3 regions of the Paenibacillus sp. FSL R7-0189 genome follow, and region 3 is predicted to be linked to each of the others. Evidence: predicted binding sites of a transcription regulator. Region 3 holds the regulator's gene; each other region holds the start of a gene.
What was found. Region 3 encodes Rex, which represses fermentation and respiration genes when NADH is low (regulators of the CRP and FNR family bind a similar motif). Its sites were predicted from a motif close to TTGTGAAATATTTCACAA; they were not measured.

Region 1 (7,515 bases), 2.6 Mb from region 3:
CGGGGCACCTTCCGTTGTCGGGGTTACTAACCCGTTCTCCATCACACCTGACTGAAGATATTTGCGGATAAGCAGGAGAACTTTCTTGTCCTCCACTTTCTCCGAAATCTTCATCATCAGTCGGTCATGGTTGACGCGATCAAAGAATTTCTCCAAGTCTAGGTCGACTACGAATCGATAGCCTTCTTTCATAAAGGTTCGAGCTTTCCTCACCGCATCATGCCCTCGTCTTTTCGGACGGAATCCATAGCTATGGTCGGAAAACTCTGGATCAAACAATGGAGTTAACACCTGCGCGATTGCTTGTTGAATCATTCGATCTGTCACGGTAGGTATTCCTAGTAACCTAACACCTCCGCCACCGGGTTTCGGGATTTCGACTCGGCGCACGGGGCTCGGTTCATAGGTTCCTTCTTCTATGGCATGCCGCAAGGTCTGCCAGTTTTGTACGATGTGTTCTCGTAAGGATTTTACGGACATCCCATCTACGCCATGACTTCCTTTATTCGCTTCAACACGCTTTAAGGCTTGCAGAAGATTTTCCCGTGATAGCAGTTGCTCCAACATTTTTTTTTTAACCTCTCTTTACGTGATTTATACCTTCCATTTGTGCCAAAGATGAACTCCGCCCTGCTGAAGACCCCCACGGGATTCACCGTTTCCTTCTTCAGTCAGGTCCTTTCGGATTTTTTTTTTTCTGCATTCATCGCTCATCTTGAACGCCTGGATGTATAAATCCTATTCCATGTTCAGCCCTTCCGCAGCTGTTGCAACAGCTTGCGTACTATGGCGTCTGCTGACTTCTGTGCACTCAGCCTACTCTCACAAGTAGGGTTACGAAGTATACTCGCCTATCACACAGATCTCCCCAGGTAAGAACGCTATCTTCCTCTCCATCTATCTGCTTCATTTACTCTCGTACGCCTTTGGCAGTATGGACTTTGGTTTGTTGTGCAACCTCATCCAGCCTACGTTAGCCTTGTATGAAGTTCGTATTCCTCAGACCGGAGATTTGCCGCTGGCTTCCTTCAGATTCCACCTCGCGGTGGACACCCTTGCCTTAAGCTAATGGCTACTACTGCCTTCGCCATTCGGGACTTCAACCCTATAGATAGCGCCCATGCTGGGCGCACACAAATAAAAAGACACCTCTAAAGGTGTCTTTTTGTATTACTTCCTATGGTACTGGCTATACGTTTATTTCAAAGCTTTCCATACCCAGTTCTCTACTTCTGGCAAATCAATACCCTCTTCACGAATGAATTGGTGATGTTTCTTAACGATAGCATCCATTTCATCTGCGATCGCTTTATAGTCGTTAGCATTAGGCAAGCTCAGAACAGCTTCCTTCGCCAAGTCAAAGCGGTCCATTTGATTCAATACGCGCATATCGAATGGTGTTGTGATATCGCCATTCTCGCGGTATCCGTGTACGTGCAGGTTATGGTTATGGCGATCAAAGAACAAGTCTTTAATCAGACCTTCATATCCGTGGAAAGCGAAGATAACTGGTTTATCTTTTGTGAAAAATTGATCAAACTCTTCGTCAGATAAGCCACGCGGATCTAATTTTTGACTTCTCAGTTTCAACAAGTCTACCACGTTGATATATCTAATCTTAAGGTTCGGCAGTTTTTCATGCAGGATAGAGATTGCAGCCAAGCTTTCGATAGTTGGTTCTGTACCTGCAGAAGCAAAGACAACATCAGGCTCTCCACCTTGATCGGTGCTTGCCCAGTCAATAATCTTCAGTCCTTTATCCACCAGCTCTTGTGCTTCATCCGCACTGAACCATTGTGGACGAGGATGTTTGGAAGAAACGATCAAGTTAATTTTTTGACGGTCATTTAAGACGGTGTCAAAGACAGCCAGCAAGGAGTTCGCATCAGCCGGCAAATACTCACGGATAAATTCTGGTTTTTTATCAGCCAAGTGACCTAGCAAACCTGGATCTTGGTGAGTGTAACCATTGTGGTCTTGTTGGAATACAGTTGAAGTTGCTACCACATTCAATGATGGAATATCCGCACGCCAGCTTTGATCTGTTGCTTTACGCAGCCATTTGAAATGCTGAGTAATCATCGAATCCACGACACGCAAGAAAGCTTCATAGCTTGCAAAGAAACCATGGCGACCTGTCAATACGTAACCTTCAAGCAAACCTTCTGCCTGATGTTCAGACAATTGGGAATCGATAACACGGCCATAAGAAGCTAGGAATTCATCATTCGGCTCAATCACTTGATCCAACCATTGACGTTTCGTCACTTCAAAGACAGGTCCCAGACGGTTGGACATTGTTTCATCCGGTCCGAAAATTCTGAAATTGCGGTTCTCTTCGTTCAGAGAGATAACATCTTTCATGTATTTACCCAGAACGGCCATGTCTTGTGCTATTACTTCACCTGGTTTGGAATTATCAAGTGCGAACTTACGGAAATTGGGTAAGTTTAGATCTTTAATCTGGTTGCCAGCATTAGTAACTGGGTTCATTCCCATACGTCTGTCGCCAGTTGGCAGAATCTCAGCAAGTTCAGCGTTCAGACGACCATTGTCATCAAATAATTCTTCTGGTCTATAGCTGTTCATCCACTCCAATAACGCTGGAGCATGTTTCATATTCTTTTGATCCACTGGAATCGGCACCTGATGGGCACGGAACGAGTTCTCATTCGGAACACCATCCCATTGCTTTGGACCCGTCCAGCCCTTAGGAGAACGGAAGACCAACATTGGCCAAACCGGACGCGTAAGGTCATTGTTGTCACGTGCATTCTTTTGAATCGCTTCAATTCTTTCTACGATGGTATCAAGCACCTTAGCCATTTCTGGATGCATTAGATCAGGATTTTCGCCTTCAACGAAGAACGGTTCCCAACCCATACCTTTAAAGTATGCAGTAATTTCTTCTTTGGATTGACGAGACAGAATCGTTGGGTTACTGATTTTGAAACCATTTAAGTGCAAGATCGGCAGAACTGCACCATCAGTAACTGGATTGATGAACCGGTTGGAGAACCATGAAGCCGCTAATGGGCCAGTTTCAGCCTCTCCATCGCCAATAACAACAGCGGAGATTAAATCTGGATTATCCAGAATTGCACCTACACCGTGGGATAGAGAATAACCTAATTCGCCACCTTCGTGGATCGATCCAGGTGTTTCAGGGGCAGCATGGGAAGCAACTCCACCTGGGAAAGAGAATTGTTTGAACAATTTCTTCAGACCTGAGATATCTTGTGTAATTTCCGGATAAATTTCAGTATAGCTACCATCGAGATAGGAGTTCGAAACCATGACCTGACCGCCATGACCAGGACCCTCGATATAGAACATATTCAAATCATATTTAGTAATGACCCGATTCAAATGGGCATAAATAAAGTTCTGGCCGGGAATAGTTCCCCAGTGTCCAATTGGCTTAATCTTTACGTCTGCTTCTTTCAGCGGTTCTCTTAACAACGGATTATCTTTCAAATACAGTTGACCTACAGAGATGTAGTTAGTTGCGCGCCAGTATGCATCAAGCTTCTCTAAATAAGTTTTTGATGAGTAATCAACATCCATGGATAATACCATTTCTTCCACTCCCCAAAATTTTTTCTGTGTCTACATTGCAGTAATTTCTTCCACAAGTACATCATACCGCCGCCAAAAATTAATTCAACCTTTTCAACAAATGATACGGTCCAATTTTGTGAAAATATGAACATAGTATGAAAAACGGTGTCAATTGTCTGTAAAAATACGTCAATATTAATATATATGTAAAAATATGGGCTGTAGTTTGCGGGGATATTTGCTACTCGTCCTTCATCTATTTTGCGCAAAATAAAAAAAATAAGACCGAGAAAAATTCCCCAGTCTTACTTTTAATGAACGGACACAAAGGTATTAAATTTTAAGTATTTATAGTGGAAGCGCATATGGGAGAATTCAAAGGGTGTGCCATTATCTAAAAAGAAAATCCCTTCCATAATGCTTACTGGTTCATTCGCCTGCAAATGCAGCAGCTCTTGATCCGTAGCCTCAGAGGGTTCTGCGGATATCGATAAAAAGGATTTGGTTACCGCCAGGTTCCGTGAATCCTCCAAATAATTAAAGATAGATCCTTCAATAATAGTCTGATTTAAGTTCTGCACGATTTTGATTGGGATATAACCCGTTTCAATCATAAAGGGTTCATCATCAAAAAGACGCAAGCGAACGATTTTGTATACAAAATCATGTGGTCCTAAAAACAGATCCCGTTGCAGTTCTTCCGTTGGTGGAATGACCTCGAATTTCAGAACTTTAATCTTTGGCTTCTTCCCATTCATTTGAAAATTGTCGGTGACACCTAAATTAGAGCCTTCGTAGTTAAAAATAGATTCATTTTTTATGTATAAAGGATTTATAAATGTCCCTGAGCCACGCTTTTTAAAAATAATGCCGGCATTTGCCATTTTAGTCAGAGCACTTTTAATAGAACTACGACTCACTTGATAAGTTTCACTAAGCGTTCGTTCATCCGGTAATTTCATATCGGGAAACTGCCCAGCAAAAATTTTCATTTTTAAGTCATCAATAATTTGTTTGTAGACAAACTGTGTCATGAAGTACTCCTTTTCAGGTCGATACAAGTTTTATTTCAATCTTTACTATAACATAATAACCAGACGTTTATAATCTATCCGGCCACCTTATTTACGACGGCGATTTGTCATGCGATTGTACATCACTAAACCGGCAATGACCATGCCCAGCGTTCCCATACTACTCGCTGCTTCAGCCTGCATACCAAACAAAATGCACAGGTTAGTGACCAAGCTTTTTGTAAGTACAGCAACAATAATTAACATCAACGGGCGCCAAATGTTGTATCTTCTCATCCAGGCAACACTCCTAATCCAATTTTCTCAAACTATCTATCGATTTCATCTATTATATCACAAGATGGTAACCGCATTCATTTCCTATAACCGTAAAGGAATCGAAGCCGACCTGCTATTTTTTATTAATTCTATATCTTAAAATGGTTTTCAACTTATCGTGTTCTACTTTTCTAGCATCCGACAGATAAATTTCTCTATGAACAAGCGTTTTTAGCACATAATTGTTTTCATCTATAAACATTTTTAATTGTTGGAATGATTCAGGTTCACTATCATATGAACCAATATGCAAGATTTGCACCGATAAGCCATCTTCTAATTCATCAAAATATGCCTCTTTCAATAGGGGGTGAGGTTTCTTTTTATTTACTATCTCAAAAGCTCTTTCTACCGTCTCTCTTGTTACAAAATCCGGTTGTCTTATCATTATTGTATATAGTAATTCATCTTTTATTAAATCCTTGTGATTTCTACCTTCCTCTGTCAAATCCCATAATCCTTCGAGTGGATATACCGTATAATCAAAATAACCCTCCGGAGTAAATCCATTTTTAGGCATCATTTTCACCGCATAGGCCAGAGAGTATAGAACCCCGACTCTTTCTGAAAAATCCTCATGATTAGGATTACCTTTACCTTTTATACAGATGAATTTCTGTTTCCCAACTTCTAATAATTGCGGCTTAGCTTTGGGTTGATATAACTCCTTTTCATGCTTTCTATATTCATGTTTTGGCATTTTACTTCCCCCTATCTTTTTCTGTATTCTAGCATAGCGAACATGACGTCTATGCGTCATATTCGGTTTCAATTCCTCCGCTCCTCCTATCCGTCAATTACGCCTTTATTCGACTTTTGGTCTGGACTTATCCTTTTTCACGGATTATAATAACGAATGCACACCAAAAGACGAACATTAAGGCGGAAATCATGAGAAAATATATGCAAATATTCCTAGGCACTTCATTTTCTAGCCTATCCCCAAAAGAAATTCAAATTTTAAAGGACCATCTCTTCTGTATCAACACGGATGGGATGATAGAAATGATTGTTGCACCGAAGCACCCCGACTATCAACCCTTGCTTGATGCTTATCAAGGTCAGGACAATTTTCATGTATTAGCTGAAGGCCAGTATTTTTTGCCCGGCTTTATCGACCTGCATGTTCACGCGCCACAATGGGCTCAATCTGGAACTGCATTAGATATTCCACTCTATGATTGGCTAAATACTTATACCTTCCCACTGGAGTCTAAATTCTCGGACCTGGCTTTTGCAAAAAAAGTCTACGATGACGTGGTTGGCACTTTGCTCGCAAACGGAACAACTACAGCACTTTATTTTGCAACGGTGCATAAAGAGGCCAGTTTATTATTGGCTAAAATATGTGCGGAAAAAGGGCAACGTGGACTCGTTGGAAAAGTGGTTATGGACGATCCGCAGGGAAATCCTGAGAATTACCGCGACTCCGACACCCACACCGCACTAGTGGATACGGAAGAATTTATACTAGCTGTACAAGAACTCGCTAAATCTACTAAACAAGGCGTATATCCGGTAGTGACACCAAGGTTCATTCCAAGCTGCACTAATGAGGCTTTACAAGGCTTGGGAGAACTAGCCGCTAAATATGATACGTATGTTCAATCGCACTGTAGTGAAAGTGATTGGGCGCACGGTTATGTGCAAGAACGGTTCCAGAAGAACGATGCTTTTGCCTTGCATGATTTTGGTCTGCTCAGTGATAAATCTGTAATGGCACATTGTAATTTTTTAGATGAAGATGATGTGAATTTGTTTGCAGAGACAGGAACAGCTATTGCTCATTGTCCGATATCCAACGCGTATTTTGCCAATAGTGTTATTCCGATCGCTGACTTCCATGCCAAAGGCGTGGAGATTGGTTTAGGCTCTGATATTTCCGGAGGTTTTTCACCTAGTCTCTTCGATAACATTAGACAAGCCGTAATGTCTTCAAGAATGCTGGAGGATGGTGTGAATCCTTCCCTGTCTGCACCAAATCGCGGAGTACCCGGATCACGGATTACGATCCATGAATCCTTTTATCTTGCTACCGCTGGCGGCGGGGAAAGCTTAAGCTTACCTATCGGCCGGTTACTAGAAGGTTATACCTGGGATGTTCAAATTATTGATACGAAATTACCGTCGGCGAAATTGCCCATCTTTGATGAGAATGAGGATTTGCAAGATATTTTTCAAAAGATAATGTATCTGGCCCGGCCTGAAAATATCCGTGAAGTCTGGGTACAGGGTGAAAAAGTTCATTCGCGTTAAAGATTAATTAAACTAAAAAACTTAAGGTGGGCATCGGAGTGAAAACACAAGCAAACGTACAAGAGCAAGCACATTTGGAATCACAGCTATTAACTGTCCTACCCGATGAAAAAGTTTCATTTAGTAAATCCGTCATTCTCGGTTTTCAACATGTATTGGCTATGGATGTCTATGTAGTGCCATTCCTTATTGCGATGTTAATCGGCTTACAACCCAATCAGTCCAGCGCGTTAATCCAATCCACCTTTATTGCCGCAGGACTTGCAACGATTGTGCAAACCTATTTCTGTATGAAGCTGCCTATCGCTCAAGGTCCTTCTTATGTTCCGCTTGGTGCGATCGTCAG
Region 2 (7,515 bases), 3.1 Mb from region 3:
TAGCAGTTGCTCTCTTGGAATTGACATTGCAGCTCAGGTTTTGTGATGCCATCCCAGAGGTTCCCCATGCTATACTCTTCATCCCCTACGAACTGGTGGCAAGGAAAAAGCTCTCCCCAAGGGGTGACGGCAAGATATTCGGTTCCTGACCCACAGCCAGTGATTCTCTTCTGGATGCAAGGTCCTTCCGAGAGGTCTAGCATGTAGTGATAAAAGGTAAAACCCTTGCCTTGTTCACCGCGACCGATCATTTCCTTCGCGAGAATTTCGTACTGGTTGTATATCTCCGGCAGGTCCTCCTCGGTAAGTGCATAGGGCTCCTTTGGATCACAGATGACCGGTTCCATCGAAATTTTGTCAAAACCAAGGTCTGCGATATGAAATATATCGTTGGTGAAATCGACATTGTTACGAGTGTAAGTTCCTCGTACATAGTACTCTTGGTCTCCGCGCTTACGAACGAATTCCTGGAACTTCGGAAGAATATGATCATAGCTGCCTTTTCCGTTAACCGTTTGGCGAAGCCGGTCATGAACCTCTTTTCTTCCATCCAGGCTTAATACGACATTGTACATTTCCTGATTTAAAAACTCGGTGACCTCATCGTTCAGCAGCATCCCGTTCGTCGTGAAGGTGAAGCGGAACTTCTTTTTGTATTCTTGTTCTTTGCTTCTTGCATAAGCTACGATCTGTTTAACCACTTTCCAGGCTAAAAGTGGTTCCCCGCCGAAAAAGTCAATGTCCAGGTTTCGATGATGACCTGAGTTTTCAAGCAGATAATCGATAGCTTTTTGTCCAACCTCATAGCTCATGATTGCTCGATCTCCGTTGTATTTCCCCTGACTAGCGAAGCAATAGTCACATGACAAATTACAGGTATGCGCAACATTGAGGCAGAGTGCCTTGACATAAGTTTTTCGTTTTTTTAAATCAAGCGAGAGATTCTCATACTCATCTTTTGTAAAGAGCTGTCCATCATTTATAAGCGCCTCGATATCCACGATGGTTTCTCGAATTTCACTCTCAGAAATGCTGGAATCATGCTTATATTTCTCTAACATCATTGTCACGATTTGATCGACAGAAGTTTTCTCATAATCCGCTATAATTTCATATGCTAGGTCATCAACAACATGCACCGAGCCACTATAGGTATCGAGCACGATATTGTATCCGTTTAGTTTATATTGATGAATCATACTTACTAATCAAGCTCCTTTTGCACACTAGTAGAAACGGCTTCGCCATCCTTTAGGGATAGTATCCATTTCTTAAAAATAGCCGCCCATCAGCAGAGCAATGGGCGGTAAAATTCCGAATCCTATCTGTTCATTGCATTTTCACACTTCTGGTTTGCAACGCCGCAGGAAGTTTTACAAGCGGACTGGCAAGAGGTCTGGCATGCGCCGCATCCGCCGTGTTTTGCGGTATCCATCAGTTTGCGGGTGCTCAGTGTTACGATTCTTTTCACGATAAATAACTCCTTCTGTAATTTCTTGTGATCACTTTCACTTAATTTCCATGGAACATCGTAGCAACCTCACGTAAGTACGTCTATGATTCCCGTCACCCAGCAGAGTAGAGAGGACTTAAACATAAGCATCAACACTAATTTTCGTGCAGTCGTTCATGCTTTTGATCGTAGGATGCGGTAGCGGGAACCAGAGTCAGAGCAATGCTAAAAAAGTGAAACAAAAAAGAGACGGCAATGATGCCATCTCTTTAACAACATTTTTTCTCATACTTGTCCGTAAAGTCCAATAAATATAAGGATTTCATAGCACTGTATCCTTCCTTACCAGTAGAGCGACACTCTCCACATGCGTGGGTGGACAATGTGAACAAACTTATATGAGGAGCCCTAAGACAATTCCAGACAGTTTATCTGCTCTTGACGCCTTAGTTCATAAAAATATTGCACAATTGGATGCTTTAACTTCATCTTCTCGCTCATGTTTAAAATCCAACCGTTTTGATAGAAGGCGGCTCCGAGCATAACATCTATGGCGTGCTGCAGAGGGACGAGAATGGCCCTCCTATCCATAACCGAACGGATGCTTTTTGTACTCTAAGGGGCTTGAGCCGACTCTATTTTTGAACACACGACTAAAATAGTACTGGCTCTTATACCCTACCTTCACGGCCAGATCCCCGATTTTGATATTCGGCATTACGTCATCCAGAATCTCCTTCGCCTTCGATATCCGAAGCTCAGTGACATAGTCAAGGAATGAAGCACCGATTTCTTGCTTCATACGCTTGCTAAGATAGGTTTGGTTGATATGAAATAGTGCTGCTACTCGAGTAATAGACAGCTCCGGATCCTGATAATGACTGTCAATATACTCGGTCACTTTTTGGATAAGCACTGTTCCATCCCCTGTATACCCGGGAAGCTCCCGCTCCTTATCCACCCTGCCTTCATGTGAATGCAAAGGATATTTTACCTGAAGATGCTCATCGATCCGATGAAGCAGCTTGTTCAGATCACTCTTCGGCACAGGTTTCAATACATAATCGAATGCTTGCAGTTGCACGGCTTGACGCGCATATTCAAAGTTATCGTACCCGCTGATGATGACAACCAGAACCGACGGGCAGCGTTCGCGCAATATATTCATCAGATCGAGCCCATTCATATTCGGCATGTTGATGTCCACAAGACATACATGTGGTGGGGCTTCCTCCACCATATTCAATGCTTCGTTTGCACTTTTCGCTTCTCCTGCAACCTCAAAAAGATACGGACTCTCCTCAATGTATTGTCGCAAGCCTTTGCGAATGATCGTTTCATCATCGACGATGACAATCTTCCACATCTTCATTCCACTCCCCGTCCAAAGGTATTCGAATGACCATAACGGTAATGCCATCTTCGCTCTTCACTGCAAGGCCATATGGCACTCCGTAAGCTAGTCGAATGCGATGGTTTACACTGTATAGCCCAAAGCCTGTGGCAGAACGATCATATGTATCATCAAGAAGGGCTTGATTTATCTGCTCAAGCTTCTCTTCCGGAATCATAACCCCATTATTTTCAACCTTAATGACCAAATAATCGGCCTGTTTATATGCTGTAATCGAAATTTTGCACTTTTGATCCCCAAGTGGCTTAATCCCGTGATAAATCGCATTTTCCACCAAAGGCTGCAGTATGAAGCGAACAACTTGGCACTGAGCAAGCTTTTCATCATATCGAAGCTCGTAGTCCAGAATCTCCTCATATCGCACACCTTGAATATGAAGATAACTCTCGACATGGTACAACTCCTGATCAAGCAGAATGTAGGGACTGCCTGTGCCAAGCCCTAATCGGAAATACGCGCTAAGCGCTTCCACCATCTCCACCACATTGTCTGCTCCATGTTCCGTTGCCATCCACTGGATCGTATCCAATGTGTTGTATAAAAAATGCGGCTTGATCTGCTCATGAATCAGTCTGAGTTCCATCTCCTTTCGGTCCTGCTCCACAGCGTATAATTGAACAAGCATGTCATTGAAGCTTCGTCCAAGATCACCGATCTCATCCGAGCGCGTAACATCTGCTCGTATGGTTTGGTTGCCGTTCTGCACATTTTCCATTACCTGGCGAAGCAACTGAATTGGACGAATAATGGAAGAAGCAAGCAGCACCAGAAAGACGATAAACGCACTACCGATAAGAACGCCTACCAGCAATGCAGTCCGCTGGGTTTTGATCACCGCTAACGATAGACTTGAATTCGGTACTTTGAGTACTAACTTCCAGCCTTCCACATTTTGAATTGGAGCCTCAAATACACTCATGTTCTTCTTATCTGCTGTATCCTCCGCTCCATCTTCTTCACCCAGCTCTCTGCAATCGACGATAAGCTGGCCTGACTGGTCATATAGCATTACATCTTGAGCAATCTCCCTCATCTTCTTGACGGAGACGGCTGCGGCAATATAAGCTACCTCATCATTCACCGATGGATTCACGCGATAAAGAATGACAACGATTTCGGCTGCATTCGCTTTGGATACGATCGGATTGCTTACCACATAATTGGAATCTGAATTCAGCAGTTTTCGATAGTAGGGTCGGTTTAGTATCGAAAAAGGCTTGTCCCTTGCTGACCAGGAATTTCCGTGAATATCCACCACGCGTATGGATTCGTACTCTACTTTCTTCTTCGCCTCGAACTTATCGAACTCTTGCAGCAATTCATCTCGTGTCCACTGATGGTCCGAAGCTAGAGAAGCAAGCATGTCTATCTCTCCAATGCGCTGATTAAACCAATAATCAATCTGGTCGCTGCGTGCAGTAACCACTTGCTGCGTTAAGTTCTTATTCAAAGGGACAACCGTATGGTTCATCTCCAAATATATTGTTACAAGCAATGCAACGAACAGCAGCAAGAAGCAGCCTCCTGCGATTAACGTAATTTTTAAGTGAATTGATTTCATTGTAATCATAGCCCTTCACAATATCCGTTTCTTACATGCCCGAAAAAGACAAAAAAACACTAATCTGTGCAAATACATAATGCTGTACTAAATCTATAATAGGTCTTGTGCATATTTTCACATGAAATAACATTCATGTCTAGGCTAGAGATAAAGGATTTGCCTAGCAAATCTTCCTCTCCCTAGTGTATGTAACCAATCCACAACAGAATGAAGGAGATATTATGCGAACTCACACGAAAAAGCTGTTATCTATTCTACTAGTCCTCAGTCTTATGTTCACGCTTGCTGCTTGCGGCAGTAAAGATGCAGAGCCCGCTGCAGATGCAAACGGAGTTCAAGTCTTTGAAGGAGTTGGGCAAGGTAAACATGGCGATATTAAAGTACAAGTCTCCTTATTAGATAACAAGATCACTGACATTAAAGTGACAGAGCATAAGGAAAATGAAGTACTTGCAGAACCTGTTTATACGCAGCTCAAGCAAGAGGTCATGGCAACTAACAGCGCAAAAGTTGATGCCATTAGCGGATCTACAGTTACAAGCAAAGGATATCTCGAAGCCATTCAAGATGCAATTACGAAGTCTGGACTTACCCTTGTCGCTGGCGCTGCAGTCAGTGGAAGCAAAGACAAAGAAGAAGTCGAGCAAACCTATGATGTTGTCGTCATCGGTGCCGGGGGTGCTGGCTTTAGTGCGGCTATCGAAGCGAAGAGCGCTGGAGCTAATGTAGTTCTGCTCGAGAAAATGCCAGCTGTTGGCGGCAACACATTGATCTCCGGTGGTGAGATGAATGCGCCTGACAACTGGGTTGAACGTGCTCTTGGCATCACAGATGACACGGCTGACTTGTTCTATAATGATACGATGAAAGGCGGAGACAACCTCGGGGATCCAAAGATGGTTCGTATTCTTGCCGACAATGCTCTAGCATCTGCCGAATGGCTGCGCGATGATATCAAGGTAGAGTTCTTACCTGATCATCTGTTCCAATTTGGTGGCCATTCCAGAAAACGTGCGTTGATTCCTGTAGGTCATACAGGTGTTGAATTGATTACTAAGTTAAAAGCCAAAACAGACGCTGATCAAATCACGATCAAAACGAATATGAAAGCCGAAACCTTGCTGAAGGACGAAAGCGGCAAAGTAACAGGTGTAACTGCGACTTCGGGTACTGGCGACAAGATCACATTCCATGCGAACAAAGGCGTCATCATCGCTACCGGTGGTTTTGGATCCAATGTAGAGATGCGTAAGAAGTATAACCCTACAATGGATGAAAAATATATGACTACCGATACACCAGGATCTACAGGTGACGGTATCGTTATGGCAGAAACGATTGGCGCCAAACTGACAAACATGGAGAGTATTCAAACGTATCCAATCTGTAATCCTGAGACAGGTGTTATTTCCCTGGTTGCAGACTCCCGCTTCGATGGTGCGATCCTGATTAACCAAGAAGGCAAGCGCTTCGTTGAGGAATTAGAACGTCGTGACGTTATTTCTAAAGCAATTCTTGCCCAAACGGGTGGATATACGTATCAATTATGGAATCAAGGCATTGAGGATATTGGTAAAACGATCGAAGTTCATCAAGACGAATACGATCAACTCGTTAAACAAGGCTTGCTCTTTAAAGCCGATACGATTGAAGAGGCGGCTGATTTCTTTAAAATTGACGTGAACACTTTGAAAGAAACGATTAATAAAGTAAATGATTATGCGAAAACAGGTAAAGACCTTGATTTCAAACATCGCGGTGGATTGAAATCTCTTGAAAAAGGCCCTTACTACATCGAAAAAGCTGTACCCTCCGTTCACCATACAATGGGCGGCTTGGTGATCGACGAGAAGACTCGCGTTTTGAATGAAAAAGGCGAAGTCATCCCTGGGTTGTTCGCTGCAGGTGAAGTAACAGGGGTCATTCATGGTACAAACCGTCTTGGCGGTAATGCCATCGCTGATATCTTCACATTCGGCCGGATTGCAGGCAAACAAGTTGTAGCAGAGTAATCTTATTTTTTGTGTAACTGCTCTATTAAGAGTTAGCCTTAAAAACGTGCAAGATAACTTGTAGAGTGCTGGTTGACTGCAAACTTTCAAGCTGCCCTCTATGACATAGCAAACCGCCCTGTTTAGCAACATTGCGAATGAAGTGACCCCTTAAAGTTAGACAGGTATATAATTAAGCGACTTGTTGGGCCTGAGTTCGGTACTGTACCGGACTCAGGCCTTTTAGTTTTGCCTTAATTCGCTTGTTGTTGTAATAATCGATGTATTTTGATAGCTCTTGTTTGAAATGTGTGATACTTTCGAATTCCTTTAAATATAGAAATTCAGATTTCATGATACCAAAGAAGTTCTCAATGATGGCGTTGTCGTAGCAATTACCTTTACGGGACATACTTTGCTTGATATCTCTTTCTTCAAGGGCATGACGATACTGCTTCATCTGATAGTGCCAGCCTTGGTCAGAATGAATAAGGAGGTTATCTTCATCGGTTAATCGTCGGAATGCCTGATCTAACATCGTTGAAACAAGCGAGTAGACCGGCCTTGAACCGATTGTATACGTAATAATCTCACCATTATATAGATCTAGAATTGGAGATAAGTACAGCTTTTCTCCAAATAATTTAAACTCTGTAATATCCGTAACCCACTTCTCATTTGGATTCTCAGCGTGGAAGTTACGTTCTAATATGTTCGGTGCGAGTTTGCCAATCGTCCCTTTATAGGAACGATATTTCTTCATACGTACCACACACTTTAAACCCAATACCTTCATCAAGCGTTGTACCTTTTTATGATTCACATGGTGTCCTCGATTCTCTAACTCGTCACGAATACGACGATAACCATAACGCCCCTCATGCTCCTCGTAAATCGCTTGAATAACGTCTTTTAGCTCCTTATCTCTATCGGGCATACCAAACGTTTTTACCACGAAATAATACGTACTACGAGGGATATCTGCTAGCTGCAGGAGTGCTTTCACCGAAAATTCGTTCCTTAGTTCATAGACTACTCGTGCTTTGTCTTGTTTGGTGATTTTTCCTTGTTTTGAACTAAGGCATTCAACTTT
Region 3 (7,515 bases):
TATTTAGGCATTATTCCATACCCCCAATGTCGCAGGTTTACGCGGCAAAATAATAAATTTGCTTTCTTTTCCATTACTCAAGCTTACATAGACATTATTGTCGTCAATTTCTGTTGAGGCTATCACATTTTTATATTGCGGATATTGCGCTTTGAGTCCATCAAGTTCTGTGGGTATAAGTGTATATTTACGGCTCTCCATGGCTTCAGCTACAGAGAACATCGCTTTATCCCAGTATTCATCCAGCAGTTCACTGGAGTTCTGTTCTACATCAAGTTTCAGTGTACGTCCATCAATCATCGATTTTCCTTCTTTGGAGACGTACTGAACCAGTTCACGTAATTTCGTGCCTGGCTGGAGATCAAGTTTCAAAGTGACCTCATTGCGGTTAATACTGATATGAGAATTATTGACGCCCTCATATTGAGATACAATCTTCTGAAGTGGTTCCTGCATTGCAAACTGACGATACAAAAAGAAGCCACCAAACAATAGAGTAGCCGACAGTAGAGACGTTATCAGCACAGGTACAAGACGTAATTTCAAGAAACGTCCTCCTCTCAAAGATGACAAAATATAAAGCTCATTATAATAATCTATAGCTATTTGAGAGCTCATCAGAGAGACTGAAGTCTCTTATTGCTGTTCTAATTACAAGTAGTAGTATATCACAGGTGTATATACTAATTTCAAAATAAATGTGAATATATTTAAAATTTAATTTTTTAAAAATTTCCATCAATACCAAATATATTCCTCACTTTCGACAAAACCGGCCTTGATTTTTAATCAATCGGCTTATTTTTGTATGTGAATTTAAAAGAATATTCGGTGATAACTACCCATTCAGTATATCACTTAGTATATCACTTTTGTACATCAAATAAATGTAAACAAGCGAACTTATAATAAGTTCGCTTGTTTACTATGCCACCCTTAATTTCCTTATGTTCGGCTTAACTTTTAGGTAAACTGTAACCTTCACCCATTCGGGACCCATCCGAAAACCGATAAAATTGATAATAATACCGACCGCTCTGTTTATAAAAAAGCTGCCAAGCATACTCTCCGTTATATACTCCCGGCAGCAAGCGTTCAATCGTTATGTCCGGAAGATCAGCTTTGATAATGCCGCGTATTTGGGCTTCCGAGGTTCCTTTACTTAGTTCCTCAGCAAACACTGCGTCGTCGCCTTCAGCAAATTTTCCATCTACCGTAAAGCGGACCCAGACCATAAGAGCAGTCCCGGCTTCATTTTTTCCTGTTAAAACCCAGTACACTGCATTTTCATCCCAAACCGATTTTTGTGCTTTGGTTACCTCTGTTAGACCCGCTCTGGTTTTGGCAACATCCTTAGCGATATCACGCTCGTTCCATTGATCTTTCATAATATAGGCATAGAACTGGATAAGTCCAAACCCCAGGAGCAGAATCAGAACTGACCCCAGGAGGATCCATTTTTTCCTTTTCTTCAAGGTACAGCTCCCTTTCTAGTAATATATCTTTTTTGATTATATAACACACCTGCGTGTTTATCCAAAATTTCATAATTTTCTAGCTTTCCCAGTCTTAAAAATGCACAAAAGGCCGCAACTTTTGCTAAAAGCAAAAAGTCGCAGCCTATTATTTATTCGTTATTCTCCAGACTTAACGCTTCAATAAACCTTCGAAGGCTTCTTGCGCTTTACGCCGGATAGCTTCCTCATCCAGGGTTAAGCATTGTCCATGCTTGATGACCTGTTTACCATTCACCCACACATGCTCAACATCCTTAGCGCTAGCAGAGTAAACTGCATGAGACAACAGATCTGTGTGTGGCAGCAAATGCGGCTGATCGATATCAATAGCAATGAAATCAGCTTTCATCCCTACAGCAAGTCTGCCTACATTATTTAAAAAGATGGACTGCGCGCCATATTCTGTAGCCATACGCAGAGCTTCTGGAGCAGGGACAGCCGTTGGATCACCGCTGACACCCTTATGAATGAGAGCTGCAAGCCGCATCTCTTCAAACATATCCAAGTTATTGTTACTTGCCGCGCCATCCGTGCCAAGAGACACCTTCACACCAGCTTTTAGAAGATCAGTAACCCGAGCCACTCCGCTAGCCAGCTTCAAATTACTGCCCGGATTATGAGATACACCCACATTATGGCGAGCCAAGATCTCAATCTCTTCATCATTTAAATGAACACCATGTGCAACTATCGAGGGACGTGTGAACATTCCAAGCTTCTCTAAGTGAGCTACAGGACGCAACCCGTAATCCGCCACATTTTGTTCCACTTCACGTTTCGTTTCGGACATATGCGTATGCATCGGTAAATCCAGATCATGCGCTGCCTGCACGAACTTAACCAGGAAGGCAGGAGGGCAAGTATAAGGGGCGTGTGGCGAGATCATAGTAGTAATTCTACCGTCAGCCTTTCCATGCCAGTTACGGGCAAAAGAAATCGCTTCCGCAAGCTTGTGATTCTGTACATCCTCTGGACATAACCCGATCACACCACGCATCAATACGGAACGGATACCTGATAACTCAGCTACCTCGGCTACTCGGTCCATATGATCATACATATCGAGGAAGGTCGTAGTTCCACCCTTCAGCATTTCCAATACAGATAAGGAGGTTCCCCAGTATACATCATCACCGGTGAACTTTTCCTCCATCGGCCACATTTTCTCCTGAAGCCACACTTGTAGCGCTAAATCATCTCCATATCCACGCAGCAAAGACATCGCCGCATGACCATGTGTGTTTACAAGTCCAGGCATGAACAGCAGACGGCTGCCATCAACCACTTGCACTCCAGCTTCCATCTGAGGCTCTTCTTTTCCTATGTAAGTGATTAAATCATCTTCAATAGTCATATATCCACTCAGAACCGGCTCATCCGTTCCCGGAGTCAGAAAATACCCGCCCTTAATTATCGTTTTATTGTTGTTCATGTTCGCTTTCTTCCTTTCCATCCCGCAAGTAATAAGCAAGACTTTGCAGATCAGTTGTAAAATCAGCTGCATGCACCCGGATATTCGGTGGTGTCTTCAGAATCACAGGGGCAAAGTTCAAAATCGCTTCAATCCCAGAAGAAATGAGGATATCTGCTACATTTTGAGCTTCTGAATCAGGTACGGTAATAATGGCAATGCGAATACCTTGCTCACGAATTGTGCTGCCTAGTTCATCCATCGGTTGCACAGTAAGGGAGTTGATCTTACGTCCAACCTTAGGAGCGTACGAATCAAATATAGCCGTGATTTTCATAGTATCTTTGAGATATGCATTGTAATTAGACAAGGCATGTCCGAGATTACCTGCTCCAACTAAAGCTACATTAAGCTGTTGATCCAGCTTCAGGATATGACGGATTTTCTCAATAAGATACGTTACATCATAGCCGATACCTTTTCTGCCGAAGTCACCAAAATATGCTAAATCCTTACGAATCTGTGCGGGATTAAGATCAAGCTTTTGCCCAAGTTCCTGAGAGGAAACTGTTAATATTTCGCGATTCTGGAGATCATTCAAAAAACGCAAGTACACAGGCAGTCTGCGAACAACGGCTTCTGATATTTTATCCGATTTCATATTTTCCCTCCTAAAAATAGTAATGTTCTTGTGAAAATCCATATTCAAACGTCTACCTCTCCTTATTAAGGACGGTACTGTAACACACCGCCCTTAAGGATAAGGAGGAGCTAAACTGAAGACGAGCGTTTTAAGAAGCGCCGCCATCCTCTAGCCATTCCGCTATGCGAGGGACCATTTGATCAGTAAGCATATGCTCCATTTTGGGACCAGGCAATGAATAAAGGAAATACTTCCCGTAATGAGATTCAATAACCCTCGTATCATAAACAATAACTATTCCGCGATCCTGCGCCGTGCGAACCAGTCTTCCGAATCCCTGCTTAAAACGAATAACCGCTTGAGGAACAGATAATTTCATGAACGGATTCTTCTTCTGGGCCTGCAATAACTCAGACTTCGCTTCCGCCAACGGGTGATTCGGCGGTTGAAACGGAAGTCTCACGATGGCCAGGCAAGTCAGTGCTTCACCTGGAATATCTACACCTTCCCAGAAGCTGCTCGTCCCCAGCAGAACGGATGCTGCACTGTCCTGAAAGCGGCGGATCAGCTTGCTCCGGCTGCCACCTTCCACGCCTTGACCAAGCACCGTAATCTCTTGTGAGGCTAAAGCCTCTTTAAGCGGATCATATACCTGACGCAGCATTTTATAAGAAGTAAACAGAACCAGCATCCGCCCACGTGTTGTTTTAGCAGCTTCCGATAATGACTGTACGAGTGTATCGACAAATCGAGCATCGCCCACACTCCCCTTCACACTAGGAAAATCACGCGGTATAACTAGCAGTGCCTGCTCGCGATACTTAAAGGGGGATGGAAGGAGTGAGGTCATTAGACGTCCCTCTTCCGCAGCTTCGTTAAGTCCGAGATTATCAATCATAAATTGAAAAGATTTATCTACAGACAGCGTCGCCGAGGTAAGCACGATGCTTTTTTTCTTATCGAAGAACAACTCTTTAAGCTGGCTGCTAACATCCACAGGGACGGCATACAGCTGTAGTGATTTGCTGCGGTAATTTCCATTTGCCTCCAGCCAATATACTACATTATCGTCATTCAGCCCCATAAAGAATCTTACTTGCTCACGGATGGAAGCCAAATCCTTAAATAAACCGCTAATATCAGTAACAAGACTGTCTGCTGAGGATTGGCTTTCCTGGTCACGCATCTCGTTAAGCATTTTATCACCCTTACGGATGATATCGCTTAACGTCAGATTCATAGTGTTCTCTAGCGCAACTAATTCATCCCAATCCTTCGGCTTACGGGCGGGAAGCAACCGCATAACCAGTTGTCCCGCTTCCCCCGCCCCTGCATCACTGCGTTCCGGCAAAAGGCTGAACAGCTTGTCGCTGAGTGCATCCCAGGTTTCTTTGACGGTAAGCAGATCCGGGTAAATCCGATCGATGACTCCGCTCCATTCTGAAGCCTCTTCACTGCCTGACGACTGTAATATCTGGCGCAGAGCAGGAAGCTGTCCGTTTCGGCTATCTTTATACAGTCGCGATAACGTGTGTGCCACAGTGAAATGCTTCATATGCATGCCAAGATGTTTACCAGCCACATCTTCTAAATGATGTGCTTCATCAATGACAAGATGCTCGTAAGCCGGAAGCAGCTGGTGCCCAGCCTTAACATCTGCGAATAGCTTAGAGTGGTTTGTAATGACCACGTCAGCAATCCCAGCTTCATGCTTAGCCCTATGATAATAACATTTGCGGAACCACGGACAAGAACGGCCCAGACAGGAATCGGTATCGCTTGCCACCGTCTCCCAGAAATCACCGCCCCGGCCGCTTAAATTCAGCTCTTCATCATCCCCTGATTCACTTTGAGTGAGCCATACGATCATCTGAGCGGCAGTAAGCGCATCTTCCCTTGGGCTTATAAAGTCCTTTTTATTAATTTTATGCTCAAACTTACGCAGACACAAATAATGTCCTCTTCCCTTAAAAATAGCAGCTTTAAACGGAAAAGGAACTACCTGCGTTAACAAAGGGATATCCCGCTCGCGCAATTGGTCCTGCAGATTAATGGTATGAGTGCTGACCATGACTTTTTCATTGGTGCGAACGCTTTGATAAATGGCAGGCAACAAATAACCGAGCGATTTACCGGTTCCTGTGCCCGCTTCAATCAGTAGGTGTTTGTCTTCGGCAAGTGCCGTCATCACCTCATTGATCATAATATCCTGAGCTTCCCGGCTTTCATACTGCGGTAATGTGTCTTTAAGTCGTTTGGTTACTTCGTCCATATAATCAGTAAAAGATAAATTCGCTAGCGGATTCTCAGCATGCTCATCTCTAGGTGGCGCTAACTCCGTCCAGTCTCCTACTGCAAGCGCTAATTGACGATAGAAAGTCAGATCACCTTCGGGCTGTAGCGTCTCCGCTTCCCGCTCTCGCAGCAGACCATCAAAGTACCAGCCCAGATCACTATCCTCTTCGGTAAACAACTCACAGAGTCTCTGGATCGTAAGCAGCGGCAGCTCGTAGAGCTCCTCCAGACATTTCAGCAGCACTAAAGCAGTCGCAAGTGCATCACTATCTGCCTGATGCGGACGATCATGCGTCACTCCAAAATGAGCGCTGACAGAGCCTAGCTGATAAGATGTGAGCGAAGGAAAGCAAATTTTCAGAAAATCAATCGTATCCAAAATCCGCCCTTGAAATGGCAAATAACCACAACGATCTAAAGCATTTTGTAAAAAATGGAAGTCGAAAGCGACATTATGCCCTACGAGCACAACATCATCCAAGAGCGGAACAAGCTCCATCATCATCTCATCCAGCTCAGGCGCATCCTTCACATCATCATCGGTAATCCCCGTCAGACCTGTTATAAAAGGAGGAATCGGCGTTCCGGGCTTGACATAGGAACCATATACCCGGGAGATGGACCGGTCTTCTTCTATAATTGCAAGGCCAACCTGGATAATTTCACCCACGGATTGGGTTCCTGTTGTTTCAAAATCAAGCACGGCAAATTTCATTATAATTCTATTCCCTTTCAATTGAGACTCTTAATCAGCATAACAGAAGTTGCGAAAAAAGGCGATGCACACCACTGGTTCAGGGGATGCATCGCTTGAATGGAAATTTCCAAAACCGTTATTCTTTTACAAAAGGGAAACCAGCTGATTTCCAAAATGCAGCTTCCCTCCACGACGGCGGCATACCTCTAAGTTAACGTTTGGTTCCGGAAGCGCAGGATCATGCTGCAAAGCAAGATCAAACAATTCCTGCGCTTCATTGAAACGTTCCTGTGAGGCTCGTATGCAGCCTAAAGCATTATAAACCATGGCTTTCAGCTTGGTTTCCCGTATCAAGCCCAGCATATGGTTCAGATGACTCCAAGCGGACTCACCGTCACCTTCCTGCAGATAAGAGATGGCCAAATATAATCGAGCAGCCAAGCTATCCGGGTATTGCGCAATAACTTCTTTAAACTGATCAATACACTTTCCATACATCAGCAGCTTATAATACCCCTGACCTCTTACAAAGGAATCCATACACAGCTCTGGTGCTTCCTGTTCCGGCACTTCCTCTTCGACCACTGCTGTAAAATCCGTACTTTCGCGAAAGGAACTAAGCTTCTCAGCAAAAGCGAGCCATTCATCCATCACTTTATCGCTCAGTCTATGCAGCATATTATAATTGCATAAAAGCTCATTCCGGCGGGCACCCTCCGCTGTAGGGTAATCTGTTACGATCTCCTGAAGCACCTTGTTCATTTCAGCAAACAAATGTTGAAACATGGGCTATCCCCCCCCTTACTGAAGATGAAATCAGTTCAGCTTGCCTGACTTCATTTTCTGCGAGATCGGGGTCTTTCATCCCTGCCATTCATTACATGGCGTAAGTCCATACATTAAGCGATTGTAGCATGCAATTCATGATCAGCCAGCTTCACTGGTTTGTTAT

Region 1: the regulator Rex is predicted to act here: its motif matches at 3,696-3,713, upstream of MKY63_RS09345 (phosphoketolase family protein).
Region 2: the regulator Rex is predicted to act here: its motif matches at 4,534-4,551, upstream of MKY63_RS06965 (flavocytochrome c).

The regions. Positions count from the first base shown of each region.
Region 1 covers NZ_CP150223.1:2,190,629-2,198,143, forward strand. Annotated here, with positions in the region: gene ltrA (group II intron reverse transcriptase/maturase) at 1-567, opposite strand, end outside; gene MKY63_RS09345 (phosphoketolase family protein) at 1,198-3,579, opposite strand; gene MKY63_RS09350 (GntR family transcriptional regulator) at 3,873-4,595, opposite strand; gene MKY63_RS09355 (hypothetical protein) at 4,683-4,871, opposite strand; gene MKY63_RS09360 (GyrI-like domain-containing protein) at 4,987-5,685, opposite strand; gene guaD (guanine deaminase) at 5,805-7,169, shown strand; gene MKY63_RS09370 (solute carrier family 23 protein) at 7,208-7,515, shown strand, end outside.
Region 2 covers NZ_CP150223.1:1,619,876-1,627,390, forward strand. Annotated here, with positions in the region: gene scfB (thioether cross-link-forming SCIFF peptide maturase) at 1-1,199, opposite strand, end outside; gene scfA (six-cysteine ranthipeptide SCIFF) at 1,322-1,471, opposite strand; gene MKY63_RS06955 (response regulator) at 2,037-2,819, opposite strand; gene MKY63_RS06960 (histidine kinase) at 2,794-4,380, opposite strand; gene MKY63_RS06965 (flavocytochrome c) at 4,653-6,443, shown strand; one part of gene MKY63_RS06970 (IS3 family transposase) at 6,616-7,515, opposite strand, start outside.
Region 3 covers NZ_CP150223.1:4,766,297-4,773,811, reverse strand. Annotated here, with positions in the region: gene MKY63_RS20805 (AAA family ATPase) at 1-11, opposite strand, end outside; gene MKY63_RS20800 (hypothetical protein) at 4-546, opposite strand; gene MKY63_RS20795 (DUF5590 domain-containing protein) at 957-1,475, opposite strand; gene MKY63_RS20790 (amidohydrolase) at 1,648-2,949, opposite strand; gene MKY63_RS20785 (redox-sensing transcriptional repressor Rex) at 2,936-3,589, opposite strand; gene dinG (ATP-dependent DNA helicase DinG) at 3,720-6,581, opposite strand; gene MKY63_RS20775 (hypothetical protein) at 6,708-7,349, opposite strand; gene panD (aspartate 1-decarboxylase) at 7,463-7,515, opposite strand, start outside.